Regions from separate parts of the Acidovorax sp. Q11 genome, predicted to be linked through region 3. Evidence: predicted binding sites of a transcription regulator. Region 3 holds the regulator's gene; each other region holds the start of a gene.
What was found. The regulator FNR, encoded in region 3, switches genes on or off when oxygen is low (the NO sensors DNR and NnrR bind a similar motif). The targets are predictions, from matches to a motif close to TTGATNNNNATCAA.
Positions count from the first base shown of each region.

Region 1: a site for FNR is predicted at 1,961-1,974, ahead of cyoA (ubiquinol oxidase subunit II). Genes of this name have one in related genera too.
Region 2: a site for FNR is predicted at 1,903-1,916, ahead of ACYZGB_RS02065 (hemerythrin domain-containing protein). Genes of this name have one in related genera too.

Region 1 covers NZ_JBUDZG010000010.1:54,872-60,184, forward strand. Annotated here, with positions in the region: gene cyoB (cytochrome o ubiquinol oxidase subunit I) at 1-776, opposite strand, end outside; gene cyoA (ubiquinol oxidase subunit II) at 801-1,865, opposite strand; gene ACYZGB_RS10605 (MFS transporter) at 2,108-3,448, shown strand; gene tolA (cell envelope integrity protein TolA) at 3,579-4,535, opposite strand; gene ACYZGB_RS10615 (biopolymer transporter ExbD) at 4,557-4,985, opposite strand; gene tolQ (protein TolQ) at 5,001-5,313, opposite strand, start outside.
Region 2 covers NZ_JBUDZG010000001.1:463,043-468,355, forward strand. Annotated here, with positions in the region: gene ACYZGB_RS02060 (methyl-accepting chemotaxis protein) at 101-1,771, shown strand; gene ACYZGB_RS02065 (hemerythrin domain-containing protein) at 1,979-2,566, shown strand; gene ACYZGB_RS02070 (alkene reductase) at 2,694-3,797, opposite strand; gene ACYZGB_RS02075 (YbfB/YjiJ family MFS transporter) at 3,995-5,233, shown strand; gene ACYZGB_RS02080 (class II aldolase/adducin family protein) at 5,243-5,313, opposite strand, start outside.
Region 3 covers NZ_JBUDZG010000004.1:70,540-75,852, forward strand. Annotated here, with positions in the region: gene ccoG (cytochrome c oxidase accessory protein CcoG) at 8-1,453, shown strand; gene ACYZGB_RS05135 (FixH family protein) at 1,523-1,798, shown strand; gene ACYZGB_RS05140 (hypothetical protein) at 1,872-2,165, shown strand; gene fnr (fumarate/nitrate reduction transcriptional regulator Fnr) at 2,221-2,943, opposite strand; gene hemN (oxygen-independent coproporphyrinogen III oxidase) at 3,139-4,521, shown strand; gene ACYZGB_RS05155 (sulfite exporter TauE/SafE family protein) at 4,527-5,270, shown strand.

The DNA of each region.
Region 1 (5,313 bases), on a different contig from region 3:
GCGGTCAGCACGGGGAAGGATGCCACGATGAGCGCGTTGGTGCACAGGGCCGTCCAGGTGAAGACGGGCATGCGCATCAGGTTCATGCCGGGCGCACGCATCTTGATGATGGTGACGATCAGGTTTATGCCCGACAGCGTCGTGCCCACCCCCGCTATCTGCAGCGCCCAGATGTAGTAGTCCAGCCCCACGCCCGGGTTCTGGGCCCCCAGGTTCGACAGCGCCAGCCAGCCAGCGGTGGAGAACTCGCCCAAGAACAGCGACACCATCACCAGCACGGCGCCGGCGGTGGTCATCCAGAAGCTGAAGTTGTTGAGGAACGGGAACGACACGTCGCGCGCGCCGATCTGCAGTGGCACGAGGTAGTTCATCAGGCCCGTGACCAGTGGCATCGCCACGAAGAAGATCATGATCACGCCGTGGGCCGTGAAGATCTGGTCGTAGTGGTGTGGCGGCAGGTAGCCCATGTTGTCGCCAAAGGCCATGGCCTGTTGCAGGCGCATCATCACGGCGTCGGCAAAGCCGCGCAGCAGCATCACCAGGCCCAGGATCATGTACATGATGCCGATGCGCTTGTGGTCGATGCTGCAGATCCAGTCACGCCAGAGCGGGCCCCAGAGCTTGAATTTGGTGATGGCGGCCATCACGGCCAGGCCACCCAGCATGGTGGCGATGAAGGTCCACAGCACGATGGGCTCGTGCGCCATCGGTATGGAATCCCAGGTGATTCGGCCCAGGGCCCAATGCGGTTCGGTTACAACGGGTGAGGTGGACATGTTCGTCAGTCTCTTATGCGCGGATCATTGGCGGGAGAGGGTGCGGTCGTAGACCGTGGCGTGGCGCGCTTCGAGGGCAGCTACCACCTGGGCGGCGTTGTCCACGGTGCAGACGTCCTGGGGCAGGTTCAGGCCCTGGGCCTTCATGAAGGCCTCGCCGCCGCGCTCGTCGATGGACATCATGTGGTGCATGCACATCTTGCCGTCCTCGACACAGCGGTTCAGCACCTTGTCGTACAGGCCGTTTTCCACGCTGGCAAAGCGTTGCACGGGGTCGCGCTCGCTGGGCTTGACCAGGTCCAGGTAGGCCTGGCGCGTCAGGGGCTTGCCTTCGGACTTGTTCCGGGCCACCCACTGCTCGAAGTCGACCTGGCTCAGGCCATGGAACTTGAACGTCATGCCCGAGAAGCCCGAGCCGCTGTAGTGCGAGGACATGCCCTTGTACACGCCGGGCTGGTTGATCACGGCGTTCAGTTCGGTCTGCATGCCGGGCATCGCGTAGATCATGCCGGCCAGATCGGGCACGTAGAAAGCGTTCATGGTGGACGTGGCCGTCAGCTTGAACAGAATGGGGCGGTCTACCGGCGCGGCCAGTTCATTCACCGTGGCAATGCCCAGTTCGGGGTAGAAGAACAGCCACTTCCAGTCCATGGCCACCACCTGCACCTCCAGCGGCGTGGACTGCGCATCCAGCGACTTGGTGGCCGAGATGCGGTCCAGCGGGCGGTAGGGGTCGAGTTTGTGGGTGCCGATCCAGGTCAGCGCACCCAGGGCGATGATGATCAGGAGGGGCACCGTCCAGATCACCAGCTCCAGCGAGGTGGAGTGGTGCCAGTCGGGGTCGTAGTCGTCTTCGGTGTTGGCGGTGTTGTTCTGGCGGTACTTCCAGGCAAACCACAGGGTCAGGGCAATCACCGGCACGATGATGATCAGCATCAGCAGCGTGGCCTGGATGACCATGTGGCCTTGCTGCGCAGCGATGTCGCCAGCGGGGTTGAGGACGACCGCCTTGCTGCAGCCAGCCAGGCTGCCTAGGGCAGCGATGGCGGCCAGCCAGGTGGGCACGCGGGAGAGGGATAGTTTGGGCATGTGGAAGCGCAATCGGGGCGTTTAATTACGGGTAAACGCGGATAACGAAGTGCCGCTGAATGTAATAGCCCTAGCGAATTTGTACATTGGACATTTTGTCCAAGGTCAACGAGGCTTGCCCCAATTTGGTGCGTCGAGGGGCGTTGTCCCGCAGTCAGATCAGTAAAACCGCACTTGTGGGCGGTTCGACTTGCGTGTAGAACGGAGTTGTCTGATTCACACAACGATAAGGAGCCTTGTTCATGAGCAGCCCCGCCTCTGCCACCTACCCTGCGGCCGGTTTTCAAGAAAGCCCCGCCTCTCTCTCGCGGGCTGATACGCATGAAGACGTCACCCCCAGCGAAATCGCTGTGGGCGTGATCATTGGACGTTCGTCCGAGTACTTCGACTTCTTCGTTTTCGGGATCGCCTGTGTTCTCGTCTTCCCGTCCTTTCTGTTCCCCTTCCTGTCGCGCCTGGACGGCACGCTGATGGGCTTTGCGCTGCTGGCGGTCGCTTTTGTCGTGCGCCCGGTGGGCACGGCCATCTCCATGGCCATCCAGCGGCGCTGGGGCCGGGGCACCAAGCTGACCGTTGCGCTCTTCCTGCTGGGCGTGTGCACGGTGGGCATGGCGTTTTTGCCCGGCTACAAGGACGTGGGCCTGACGGCCGTGGTGGCGCTGCTGATCTTGCGCGTTGGCCAGGGGCTGGCGCTCGGCGGTTCGTGGGACGGCTTGCCATCGCTGCTGGCCATGTCGGCCCCCAAGGAACGCCGGGGCTGGTACGCCATGATCGGCCAGCTGGGCGCCCCGCTCGGGTTTGTGCTGGCGGCGGGCCTGTTTGCCTACCTGTACAGCAGCTTGTCTGTGCAAGAGTTCCTGGCCTGGGGCTGGCGTTATCCCTTCTTTGTGGCCTTTGCCGTGAACGTGGTGGCCCTGTTTGCGCGCTTGCGCCTGGTGGTGGGGCAGTCGTACTCTGAGCTGCTCAAGGACCGGGAACTGCAGCCCGTGCCCGTGAGCCGCGTCATGCGCGATGAAGGCAGCAACGTGCTGTTGGGCGCGTTTGCGGCGCTGGCCAGCTTTGCACTGTTTCACCTGGTCACCGTGTTCCCGCTGTCGTGGATCACGCTGTACTCCGAGCAGCCCGTCACCCAGATCCTGGGCGTACAGATCGTGGGCGCCTTCCTCGCTGCGGGCGCCATCATGGTGTCGGGCTGGCTGTCGGACCACCTGGGCCGCCGCAAGCTGCTGGGCGGCATGGCGGTGCTGATTGGCGTGTTCAGCTTCATGGCGCCCGTGCTGCTCAACTCCGGCGAAGTGGGCAGCACCATGTTCCTGCTGCTGGGTTTCGTGCTGCTGGGCCTGTCATATGGCCAGGCCTCCGGCACCGTGACGGCCAATTTCTCGCCCCAGTACCGCTACACCGGCGCGGCTCTGTCGGCCGACCTGGCCTGGATCATCGGTGCGGCCTTTGCGCCCCTGGTGGCCCTGTACCTGTCGGCCCAGTTCGGCCTGCTGGCCGTGACTGTGTACCTGCTGTCCGGCGTGGCCTGCACACTGGGCGCGCTGAACCTGAACCGCCGCATGGAGCGGCGGGATCGGTAAATGCCTAGGGGAATGGGTTCAGGTAATTTGCTATTTAATTGATAGCTGCCTGGGCTTGTCCATCAGGCGGTAGAGGCCAAAAAGGCAAAAAAATGCCCGGTTAGATGCCGGGCATTTTTGTTTTCGGGCCTCAGTCCTGCGGGCTGAATCCAATAATCAAAGAGGCTGGAGGAGCCCGTCCACCGACGTCTCGCGGCAAGGTTTCCGTTTTGTCTAGTGCGCGCAGCACTGCATCATCCCAGGCCTTGTTACCACTTGGCCGCACGAGACGTTTGCCTACGATGGTCCCATCGGGCGACAGCCGCACCTCTACCTCAGCGCGTGGGTTGCCCGTGATCATGTCTGGGTACACGATATTGGGTTTCACTTTGGCGGACACCATGCCTCCGTACGCCCCCGACGGACCCGCGCTGCGCTGGGCTGTACCTGTGGCGTTTTCGGCTCCAGTGGCACCTACCATGCCCTGGATGCGGCGCATGTTGTCTTCGCGCATCTTGGCCAACTGCTTTTCTTCCGCTTCTGCCTTCCGCTTGGCGGCTTCATCCGCCTTGCGTTTGTCTTCGGCCAGTTTTTTCTGCTTGTCCTGCTCGGCCAGTTGCTTTTCGCGCTGTTCCTTGTCTTTTTCCTTTTGCAGGCGCTCTTTTTTCTCCTGCTCCAGGCGGTCGCGGCGTTCTTCTTCCTTGCGCTCGCGTTCGCGCTTCTCGCGTTCCTGCTGCTGTTCGCGGGCTTTCTTTTCCTGCTCCAGGCGCTTCTTCTCGCGTTCGATGGCGATATCGGCCTCGCGCGTGTCGGGCGGCTGCACGGCGCGCACGGGCGGCGGTGGAGGCGGGGGCGGAACAACCGGTTCTGGCGTGGGGGGCGGTGGTGGGGGCGCCGGGGGCTCCACCGCACGCGCTGCGGCCTGGGTGGGCACGGCGGCCCACAGCTCGGCCTCTACGGCGGGCTGGTCGGCCGTGTTCTTCCAGTTCACGCCCCAGGTGAGTGCGCCAATCAGCACCGCATGCACCAGCACCGCCAGCGTGATGGCGCGCAGGCGCGCCGGAGGGCGGGGTGGGGCAAACTGGTCGCGGTCGGTATGGGCTTGCATTAGATCCGTGAGGCGGTTTTTTTAACTACCTTGCTTAACTTCGAGTGCAACCCGATCTACTCCGGCTTTCTTCAGCACACCGAGGGTCTTCATCACCGTTTCGTACGATAGATCTTTGTCGGCGCTAAGCAACACGCCTGTATCTTTGTCTTTGCCCTGCGCTTGCTGCCACCGGAGTGCGGCTTGACCAACTTCTGTTGACCTCAGCGTGACAGTTGCCTCTCGTGTTTTCAGTTGAATCGAACCATCTTTGTTGAGAACTACGCGGGCGATGTTCGCTGGCGGTTTTTGCGAGATGCCTGCACTTGGCATGTTGATGGCGCCCGGCGTGAGCATGGGCGCCGTCACCATAAAGATGATGAGCAGCACCAGCATGACGTCGATGAACGGGACCATGTTGATCTCGTTGATGGTGCGGCGGCCTCGGCCGCGGGATGCCATGGCGGGCATGGGGTGCCTCCCGGATCAGTGGCCCGAGGCCGTGTGGCCCGAGGACGCGGGCTGCGCGCCCAGGTTGCGCTGCAGGATGTTGGAGAACTCCTCGATGAAGGTCTCCTGGTGCGTGGCCACGCGGTCGATGTCGCGTGCAAAGCGGTTGTAGGCGATCACGGCCGGGATGGCGGCGAACAGGCCGATGGCGGTGGCCACCAGCGCTTCGGCAATGCCGGGCGCCACGGTGGCCAGCGTGACCTGTTCCATGCCTGCAAAGCCGGTGAAGGCGTGCATGATGCCCCACACGGTGCCGAACAGGCCCACATACGGCGATACGGAGCCGACG
Region 2 (5,313 bases), on a different contig from region 3:
TCGTCGATGTCTGGCAAACTGCAACGTTTTGTTGCATGTCCGTGGCCTCGGGGGAGGTGCGGCGAACGCATCGGCATAGCTATATCAAGGACGACAGATCATGAATCTCTTCTCGCTCATGCGGCAGTTCACCATACGTTTGCGCATGCTGGGCGCCATCGGCGTGGTTCTGGGGCTGCTGGGGCTGCTGGGCGGCGCGGGCATGCTGGGCATGTTCCGAATCCATGACATGAGCCAGAACTTCATGGACAACTCGTTCGCCAAGGTGAGCAACATGGCCGAGCTGCGTGGCGAGATGGGTGCCATCCGCCAGTACGAGAAAGACATGATCATCGGCTACGAAAAGCCTGAAGCCGTGAAGGCCGCCCATACCAAGTGGCTTGCCAGCCACGAAAAAGCCAAGAAGATTGCGGGCAAGTTCCTGGAAGGGGGCGAGGATGCCGACAACGTGGTGGTGCGCAACATCATCACCAAGCTCGACAGCTACAAGGATCTGTTTGCCCATGTGGCGCGCCAGCTCGAAGCCAGCGGCTACGACACCGCCACCATTGCCAACCGGATGAGCGGGAAGGCCGTGGCCGAATTCGATATGGCCGACAAGCTGATGATGGAGCTGGACACCGTGCTGCGCAACGAGGTCAGTCAGTCGGTGGCGCAGCAGGGCCAGGTCTCAGATCAGACCAAGTGGCTGTTTGTGCTGGCCGTGCTGATCACAGTGGTGGTGGTGGTGCCCACAACGCTGATGAACATGAACTCCATTTGCCGGCCCCTGGAAGATGCACGAAAGATGGCGCAGGCGATTGCTGGGGGCGACCTGTCGCAGAACATTGCGGCCGAGGGAAAGGACGAAGTTGCCGATCTGCAGCGCGCGCTGCGCGACATGCAGCAGGGCCTGGGCGCGCTGGTGGCGCAGGTGCGCGATGCCAGCGGCAACATCGCCACAGCCAGCCAGGAAATTGCCTCTGGCAATCAGGACCTGTCTCAGCGCACTGAGCAAACCGCCAGCAATGCGCAGGAGGCCGTGTCTTCGCTGACGCAGCTTACGTCCACCGTGCAACAGACGGCATCGTCTTCGCAGATGGCGAACCAGCTGGCGGCTTCCGCCTCACAGATGGCCACGCACGGTGGAGGTGTGGTCCAGCAGGCCGTGGCCAGCATGCACGAGATTTCGGCATCGAGCCGCAAGATCGGCGACATCATCGGCCTGATCGACTCGATTGCCTTCCAGACCAATATCCTGGCGCTTAACGCGGCCGTGGAGGCTGCCCGCGCAGGCGAACAAGGCCGGGGTTTTGCCGTGGTGGCCAGCGAGGTGCGCAGCCTGGCGCAGCGCAGCGCCGCAGCGGCCAGCGACATCAAGGGCCTGATCCAGAGCAGCGTGACAGCCGTGGACGGCGGCGTGCGCCATGTGGAAGAAGCGGGCACGGCCATGAAGGACATCGTGGGCAGCGTGCAGCGCGTGGGCGACATCATTGGCGAGATCACGGCGGCGGCGTCCGAGCAGTCGGCCGGCATTGGCCAGGTGAACAGCTCGGTGGGCGAGATCGACCGCATGACGCAGCAGAACGCCGCGCTGGTGGAAGAGTCTGCCGCAGCCGCAGAGTCTCTGCGTGAGCAGGCCGCGCGCCTGTCGCAGGTGGTGCAGCAGTTCCGCCTGGCCGAGGCCATGGGGCATGGCCAGCACCACGCCTACCGCAGCGTGGCCGCGCCGTACCCATCGGAATCCCGGACGCTGGCCGCAGGCCCCGCCCAGGCCCGGCTGACGCGCTGAGTCCATCTATCCCCGGTGCACTGCGCGTGCACCGTGCACAAGGCCCTGCAGGCTTGGCTTGCAGGGCCTTTGTTTTTGGCGGGCGCTGCTGCTGTGCAGCCGAGCATCGCCGCGCCCTTGCACCCGGTTTGTTGACTTGCGTCATGGGCGGCAGCGCACTGCCGTGGCACCCTTGGCCCTGTTGTTCATTCTGCGGGGGCGTGCACCATGCCATCGATCAGCCTGCGAACCATTCGCGAGGAGCATGCGTCGCTGTCGGCGGTGCTCCATTCCTTGCGCCTGATGCTGGACCAGGGGCCGGGCGACGAGCCCGCCGCGTTTTTTGATGTGATGCGTGCGATGCTGTTCTACATCGACGAGTTTCCCGAGCGGCAGCACCACCCCAAGGAGTCGCAGTGGCTGTTCCCCCGGGTGGCTGAGCGCTCGCCCCAGGCCGCCGAGGCCATCGCGCAGCTGGAGCGCGAGCATGCGGGCGGCGAGGCGGCCGTGCGCGAACTGCAGCACCTGCTGCTGGGCTGGGAGTTGATGGGCGATGCGCGGCGCGAGGTGTTTGCCCAGGCGCTGCAGAAGTACATCCGCTTTTACCTGGACCACATGCGGCTGGAAGAAACCGTGGTGCTGCCAGCGGCCCAGGAAAACCTGCTGCCGGGCGACTGGGTGGCCATTGACGCGGCCTTTGCCAGCAACACCAACCCGCTGGCCCCGGGCAAGCCGCGCGATGCGGCCTATGACCGGCTGTTCACGCGCATCGTGATGCGGGCGCCGAGCCCGATAGGGCTTGGAAGCCCCCCCTGAGTCGCCTTCGGCGCCTTACCCCTCAAGGGGGACGCCGCCAGCGCGGCGGGGCGGCCCTTGCGCGGCGGCCGCTGGCTTGCTCAGCGCCAGTTGTCACCAGCGCGCCCCGCCGGGGCTGGGTGCGAACTCAGGCGCTCAGCGCCGGATAGTCCGTATACCCCTCCGCCCCACCGCCATACAGCGTGGCCCGGTTCACCTCGTTGAGCGGTGCGTTGGCGTGCAGGCGTGCCACCAGGTCGGGGTTGGCGATGAAGGGGCGGCCAAAGGCCACGATGTCGGCACCCTGGGCCAGAGCAGCGTCGGCCAGCGCGCGGGTGTAGGCGTTGTTGACCATCCACGCGCCCTGGCCGCCCGATGCGCGGTAGGCGGCCTTGAGGGCGGTGTAGTCAAACGGGCGGCCTTCCACTTCGCGTGGGCCGCCGGTGGCGCCTTCGATGAGGTGGAGGTAGGACAGGCCCAGGGGACCGAGCTGGCGCACCACGTAGTCGAACAGCGGTTGCGGGTCGGCATCGACGATGTCGTTGGCGGGCGTGACGGGCGAGAGGCGGATGCCGGTGCGGCCGCCGCCGATTTCTTCGGTGATGGCGCGGGTCACTTCCAGCAGCAGGCGGGCGCGGTTCTCGATGCTGCCGCCGTAGGCGTCGGTGCGCTGGTTGGCGCCGGTCTTGAGGAACTGGTCGATGAGGTAGCCGTTGGCGGCGTGGATCTCGACGCCGTCAAAACCCGCCTCGATGGCGGCGCGCGCTGCGCGGCGGTAGTCGGCCACGATGCCGGGGATCTCGGCCAGCTCCAGCGCGCGGGGCATGGAGGTGGGCGTGAAGGTGGGCACGCCGTTCTGGATGAGCACGGTCTTGGTGTTGGCCTGGATGGCCGACGGCGCCACGGGTGCAGCGTTGCCGGGCTGCAGGTCGGTGTGCGAGACGCGGCCTACATGCCATAGCTGCACCACGATCTTGCCGCCCGCAGCGTGCACGGAGGATGTCACCTTCTTCCAGCCCGCGATCTGCTCGGGCGCATACAGGCCGGGCACATCGGCATAGCCCTGGCCCTGGTGGCTGATGGCCGTGGCCTCTGAAATGATCAGGCCCGCACTGGCACGCTGGGTGTAGTAGGTGGCGACCAGGTCGGTGGGCACTGCGTTGGGCGAGCGGTTGCGCGTGAGCGGCGCCATGGCGACGCGGTTGGCCAGTTGCAGGTCACCGGCTTGGACGGGGTCAGAGAGAAGCGGCATGGGTCGAGGCTTTCGGAAAAAGGGTTGTAGACCAGCGATGAGCGATGGGACGGGCGCAAGCGTAATGCTGCAGCGCAAAACTTGCAGCGCACATGCGTCAACAAGGCTTCTGTTTTTGTGATATCCGCACGGGCGGTTTCGCGGGCCCGGCACAGCCCCCGGCACGCTCTGCCGGGCTGCGGCAGAATCAAAACGCCATGCCCACACGCCCCGCCCCTGTTGACGTTTCCGCTGCTTCCTCTGCAGCGCCCCTTCCAACCCTGTGGCTGGCTGTGGCGCTGTCCATGGGGGCGGCGATCTCGCTGGGCATCACGCGGTTTTCCTATGCCCTGCTGTTGCCGCCGATGCGCGAGGACCTGGACTGGTCGTACACCCTGGCCGGGGGCATGAACACGGCCAACGCGCTGGGCTATCTGCTGGGTGCACTGGCCACGCCGCTGCTGCTGCGGCGGGTGGCGCCGGGCCGGGTGCTGCTGGTTGGGGCGGTGCTGGCCTCGGTGTTCATGGGGCTCAGCGGGTTCTTTACCGCCGCGCCGTGGCTGCTGCTGCAGCGTCTGCTGGCGGGGGTGGCCAGTGCGCTGGTGTTCATTGCCGGGGGGCTGCTGGCCGCGCGGCTGGGCGCGCACGCGCCGGGGCGCAGCGGCCTGCTGCTGGGGCTGTACTACGGGGGCACGGGCTGGGGCATCAGCCTGTCGGCGCTGCTGGTGCCGGGTGTGCTGGCGGCAGCGGGGCCCGTGCCGCACCCCTGGGCGTGGGCCTGGTGGGCGCTGGCGCTGGCTTGCGCGGCGGCCACTGCGGCGCTGTGGTGGCCTGCCCAGGCGCTGCAGGTGCTGGCGCCGCCACCGGCCAGCCCCACGGCGTTCAACATCACGCCGCCGCCCGCCACGCTGCGCTGGCGGGCTTTGGCCCCGGCGCTGCTGGGCTACGGGCTGTTTGGTGTGGGCTACATCGGCTACATGACCTTTGTGGTGGCGCTGCTGCGCGAGCAGGGCGCCAGCGGGGGGGCGATCACGGCCTTCTACGCGCTGCTGGGGCTGGCCGTGGTGCTGTCCTCGCGCATCTGGGCCGGGCTGCTGGACCGCAGCAAAGGCGGCGAGGCGCTGGCGCGGCTGAATGCGCTGCTGGGCGTGGCCACGGTGCTGCCCGCGCTCACGGGCGCCTGGCCGGTGGTCCTGGCCTCGGGGCTGCTGTTTGGCGGGGTATTTTTGTCGGTGGTGGCATCCACCACCGCCCTGGTGCGGCACAACCTGCCGCAGGCGCTGTGGGCCAGTGGCATCAGCGCGTTCACCATCGTGTTTGCGGCCGGGCAAATCGTGGGGCCCACGGTGGTGGGCTGGATCGCCGACGGGCCCGGCGGCCTGGCGCGCGGGCTGGTGTTCTCGGCCTGTGCGCTGTGGGTGGGGGCGCTGGTGGCGTGGCGGCAAAAGCCGCTGTAGTTCAGCTTTTCATGTGTTGTAGCCAGGCGCCTCGCGCTGCACCTTGCGCAGCAGCGCAGGCCAGGCAAACGCACCGCCCA
Region 3 (5,313 bases):
CGACACCATGAAGCCCCCCAGCGAGCCTGCTCGCAAGGTCATTCCCATCGCACCCGTGGCGTCCGAGCCGTCTGCCCAGGGCGAGATCGTCTCGCTGTACGAAGCGCAGAAAAAGATCTATCCGCGCTCCATCAGTGGCCTGTTTGCGCGCTGGCGCTGGGGCATGGTGCTGCTCACGCAGATCGTGTTTTATGGGCTGCCCTGGTTTGAATGGGGACAGCGCCAGATGGTGCTGTTCGACCTGGACGCGCGCCGCTTCTACATCTTCGGGTTGGTGCTGTACCCGCAGGACTTCATCTACCTCACCGGGCTGTTGATCATTTCGGCGTTGTCGCTGTTCCTCTTCACGGCGGTGGCCGGGCGGTTGTGGTGTGGCTTTGCCTGCCCGCAAACGGTCTACACCGAGATGTTCATGTGGATCGAGCACAAGATCGAAGGCGATCGCAGTGCGCGGCTGCGGCTGGACAACGGGCCCTGGACCTTCGAGAAGATCCGCAAGAAGTTCTTCAAGCAGTTGGTGTGGGTGGCGGTGGCCTTGTGGACCGGATTCACCTTCGTGGGCTACTTTGTGCCCATCCGCGAGCTGGGCAGCGAGTTGCTGGCGCTGCAGGGCAGCTGGCAGATTTTCTGGGTGCTGTTCTACGGCTTTGCCACCTATGGCAACGCGGGCTACATGCGCGAGCAGGTCTGCAAGTACATGTGCCCGTACGCACGCTTCCAGAGCGCCATGTTCGACAAGGACACGCTGGTCGTGACCTACGACCCCGAGCGGGGCGAGCAGCGCGGCCCGCGCAAGAAGAACCTGGATTACAAGGCGCAGGGGCTGGGCGACTGCATTGACTGCTCGCTGTGTGTGCAGGTCTGCCCCGTGGGCATCGACATTCGCAAGGGGCTGCAGTACGAATGCATCGGCTGCGGCCTGTGTGTGGATGCCTGCAACACGGTCATGGACAAGATGCAGTACCCCCGGGGGTTGATCCGCTACTCCACCCAGAACGGCGTGGCCCAGCGGTGGACCCAGTCGCAGATGCTGCGGCGCGTGCTGCGGCCAAGGGTGCTGATTTACAGCGCGGTGCTGGTGGCTCTGTGCGTGGCCATGCTGGCCAGCCTGGTCGTGCGGACTCCGCTCAAGGTCGATGTGGTGCGGGACCGTGCAGCGCTTTCGCGCATCGTGGCAGGGGGCAAGCTGGAGAACATCTACCGCCTGCAGATCATGAATGCGACGGAGGGCGAGCAGCGCTATCGCATCAGCGCACGGGGGCTGGAGGGGCTGGAGGTGTCTTCCGATGCCGAGGTGGACATCGGCCCGGCGGAGTCGCGTTGGGTGGCGGTGCGTTTGCAGATCCCGTATGGTTCGGCAAACCCTGGCTCCCATGCCGTCCAGTTCGATGTGCAGGCCGTCGGCGCCGCCGCCCATGTGACAGAAAAATCTGTGTTCCTGGTGCCGCGCTGAGCCGCACCCTGGTGCAAGGCCTCGCATGGCCTTGTGTTGATTGAGATGATTGTGAAGGAGTAAATCGCCATGTCTTCAAGCCCAGCTATTGCCCCTGTTGCGTCAGCACCCTGGTGGAAATTCGGCCATGTCTGGCTGGTGATTGCCGGCCCGGCCATTGTGATCGTTGCGGGTTTTGTGACCTTGTGGCTGGCGCTGTCCCGGCCCGATCCTGTGGTGGCAGAGGACTACTACCGCAAGGGGATCGAGATCAACAAGACGCTGGAAGCCCCCGAGAAAAGCCTGGCACCCGCCATGAAGGGCCGCAACCATGCGGCCACCCCCGTGCAGGACCAGCCGCGTTGAAACGTGCAAGCATGTGGCTCGTCAGTGATGCCAGCTTGCCGTAACTGAGCCCCCAGGAGACAGGAACAACGATATGTGGACGCAACGCCTGATGTGGATTGCATGGCCCGCCTTCTTGATGGCAGGGGTGCTGGAGATGCTGGTTTTTGCCATGGTGGACCCCCAGGATCTGCACTGGCTTGGGCAGCCCCTGGCGCTGTCGCGGCAGGGCGTTTATACGCTGGCGTTTTTTGCGTTCTGGATCATCACCATGGCAAGCAGTGCATTGACCACGCTACTGGCCATGTCGCCCTTCGAGCTGAACCGCTGCCCGGTACCTGAAGGAGAGCGGCCGGATGACTGCCGCAAGACATCATCCTGCTCTTGAACTGAGGGGAGGCGCTTCTGGTCGGCCGGTGAAGGCAGGCCGGGATGGCTGCCGATCAGTGGCAGGCTTGCTGGCTGTTGACGATGCGCTTGAGGGCATCCGTGTCCAGGATGCGGACATGGCGCTGCTTGACTTCCACGATGCCTTCCTCCACAAATTTGGAGAAGGTGCGGCTCACGGTTTCGAGCTTCAGGCCCAGGTAGCTGCCAATTTCTTCGCGCGTCATGCGCAGCACCAGTTCGGACTGCGAGAAGCCGCGGGCATGCAGGCGTTGCACCAGGTTCAGCAGGAAGGCTGCCAGGCGTTCTTCGGCGCGCATGCTGCCCAGCAGCAGCATCACGCCGTGTTCGCGCACGATCTCGCGGCTCATGATCTTGTGCACATGGTGCTGCAGGGCCGTGACCTCGCGCGAGAGTTCCTCGATGCGGTCGAAGGGCATCACGCAGACCTCGGCGTCTTCCAGGGCCACCGCGTCACAGGTGTGGTGGTCGTTCACGATGCCATCGAGGCCAATGATCTCTCCAGCCATCTGAAAACCGGTGACCTGGTCGCGGCCATCTTCGGTAGCCACGCAGGTCTTGAAGAAGCCGGTGCGGATGGCGTAGAGCGATGTGAAGGATTCGCCGTTGCGGAACAGCGTGCTGCCGCGTTTGACCTTGCGGCGTACGGCAACGACTTCATCGATGCGCTGCAGTTGCTCTTCGTTCAGGCCCACGGGCATGCACAGCTCGCGCAGGTTGCAGTTGGAGCAGGCGACTTTGATGGTGAGCGGGTTCATAGGCACGTGAGCTAGGGGTTGGGTGTCGAGTACATTGCGCCCGATACGAAAAGCTGGGAAGGCCTTCGGGTGGGCGCCTTAGCGACTGACATTTGTCAAATTGTCGCTCGTCGGCCTGATCGTTCACTTGATGCAGGTCAAGGACATCGTGCAGAGGGTACGGCACAGTCAGAGTGTACGCAAGGATATTCCCCCATGACCGCTGTTTCGCCCGATCTCCTGCGCCGTTTTGACGTGCCGGGGCCCCGCTATACCTCTTATCCGACAGCCGACCGGTTTGTCGAAGCGTTCGGGCAGGAGGACTACATCCTGGCACTGGAGCAGCGCCGGACAGGCTCGGTGGCCAAGGCCTTGCCCCTGTCCTTGTATGTGCACATTCCGTTCTGCGAATCGCTGTGCTACTACTGCGCTTGCAACAAGATCATCACCAAGCACCATGACCGCGCAGAAGTCTATCTGCGCTATCTGAGCCGCGAGATCGACCTGCACACCGCGCACTGCGGGGTGGGCCAAGTGGTGAGCCAGCTGCACCTGGGTGGAGGCACGCCCACGTTCCTGTCGGATGCGGGCTTGCGTGAACTGATGGCCATGCTCAAGCGCAGCTTTACCTTGGCGCCGGGCGGTGAGTACTCTATTGAAGTGGATCCCCGCACCGTGAACGCCGACAGGCTGGCGTTGCTGGCTGAGCTGGGCTTCAACCGGCTCAGTTTTGGTGTGCAGGATTTTGATGCCGAGGTGCAGAAGGCTGTGCACCGCGTCCAGCCTGCCGAACAGGTGTTTGCGCTGGTGGAGTCTGCACGCTCGCTGGGTTTTGACTCGGTGAATGTGGACCTGATCTATGGCCTGCCGCGCCAGACCCCCGAATCGTTCGACCGTACTCTGGCGCAGGTGGCGCAGTTGCGGCCTGAGCGCATTGCGCTGTATGCCTACGCGCACCTGCCAGAACGTTTCAAACCCCAGCGCCGCATTGTTTCGGCCGAGCTGCCAACGGCGTCGAGCAAGCTGTCCATGCTGTCGCGCTCGCTCGATGCGTTCATGGACGCGGGCTATGTCTATGTCGGCATGGACCACTTTGCGTTGCCCTCGGATGCCTTGGCTGTGGCCAAACGCCAAGGGCGCTTGCACCGCAACTTCCAGGGCTACAGCACACAGCCTGACTGCGACCTGATCGGCTTGGGCGTGTCGGCCATTGGCCGGGTGGGTGCGACCTACAGCCAGAACTCAAAGACCTTGGACGAGTATTACGACTTTCTCGACCAGGGACGTTTGCCGGTGGTGCGGGGTCTGGCGCTCACGCGTGACGATCTCGTGCGCCGCGCCGCCATCATGGCCCTGATGTGCCAGGGCGAGTTGCTCTATGAATCCATGGAGCAGGCCTGGTTGATTGATGTGCGGCAGTACTTTGCGGCAGAGATCGCGCAGCTCGAAGACATGGCCGAACAGGGGCTGGTGCGGGTGGGGCCCGAGGGGATCGAAGTGACGGCCATGGGATGGTTTTTTGTGCGGGGCATTGCCATGGTGTTTGACCGTTATCTTCAGGCAGACCGCAACCGCGCCCGGTTTTCGCGCATCATCTGAGGCCTATGCTCGCAACCGTGGCCTGGACGGCTTTGCTCATGGGACTCGCAGGCGGGTCCCATTGCTTGGCCATGTGCGCCGCGCCCTGTGGTGCCCTGGTGGGGCGGGCTGCGGCCGCAGAAGGCACGGGTAAGCTGGCGCAAGAAAGCACCGCAGTGCAGGTTGTGCAATGGATGCCGCAGGGTGGTGTGGTGTTGCGCACCCTGGCGTTTCATGGGGGGCGGCTGGCGGGCTACGCGGCCGCAGGCGCCCTGGCGGCCCTGGCCATGGACAGCCTGGCGTGGCTTACCCAGCAGACCACGGCCTTGCGTCCGGTGTGGACCCTGATGCATGTGGCTGTCATGGCCTGGGGCCTGATGATGATGGTGCAGTCGCGCCAGCCCGCCTGGGTGGAGCAGGCCGGGAGGGCCGTGTGGGGGCGCGTGCGGCCATTGGTGGGGGCGCCCGCTGGCGTGCTGGCGGCAGGTGCCCTGTGGGCCTTGATGCCCTGTGGATTGCTTTACTCGGCCCTGCTGGTCGCCGCTCTGAGTGGCGGCGCATTGGAAGGGGCGCTGACCATGGTGTTGTTTGCCGTGGGTAGTGGGGTGTGGCTGCTGGGTGGCCCTTGGGCGTGGAGCCGACTGCGAAGCCGTCTCAATCGGGTGCGTGCCGACTGGGGCACCCGGGTCGCGGGAGGCTTGCTGTGCGCCGTCGCAGCCTGGGCTCTCTGGATGGACCTGATCTACAAGCCTTCGCTCTGGTGCCGCTGAGGCCAGGCGCGGTCTGAGCCGAGGCGACCTTGGAGCCCGGCGA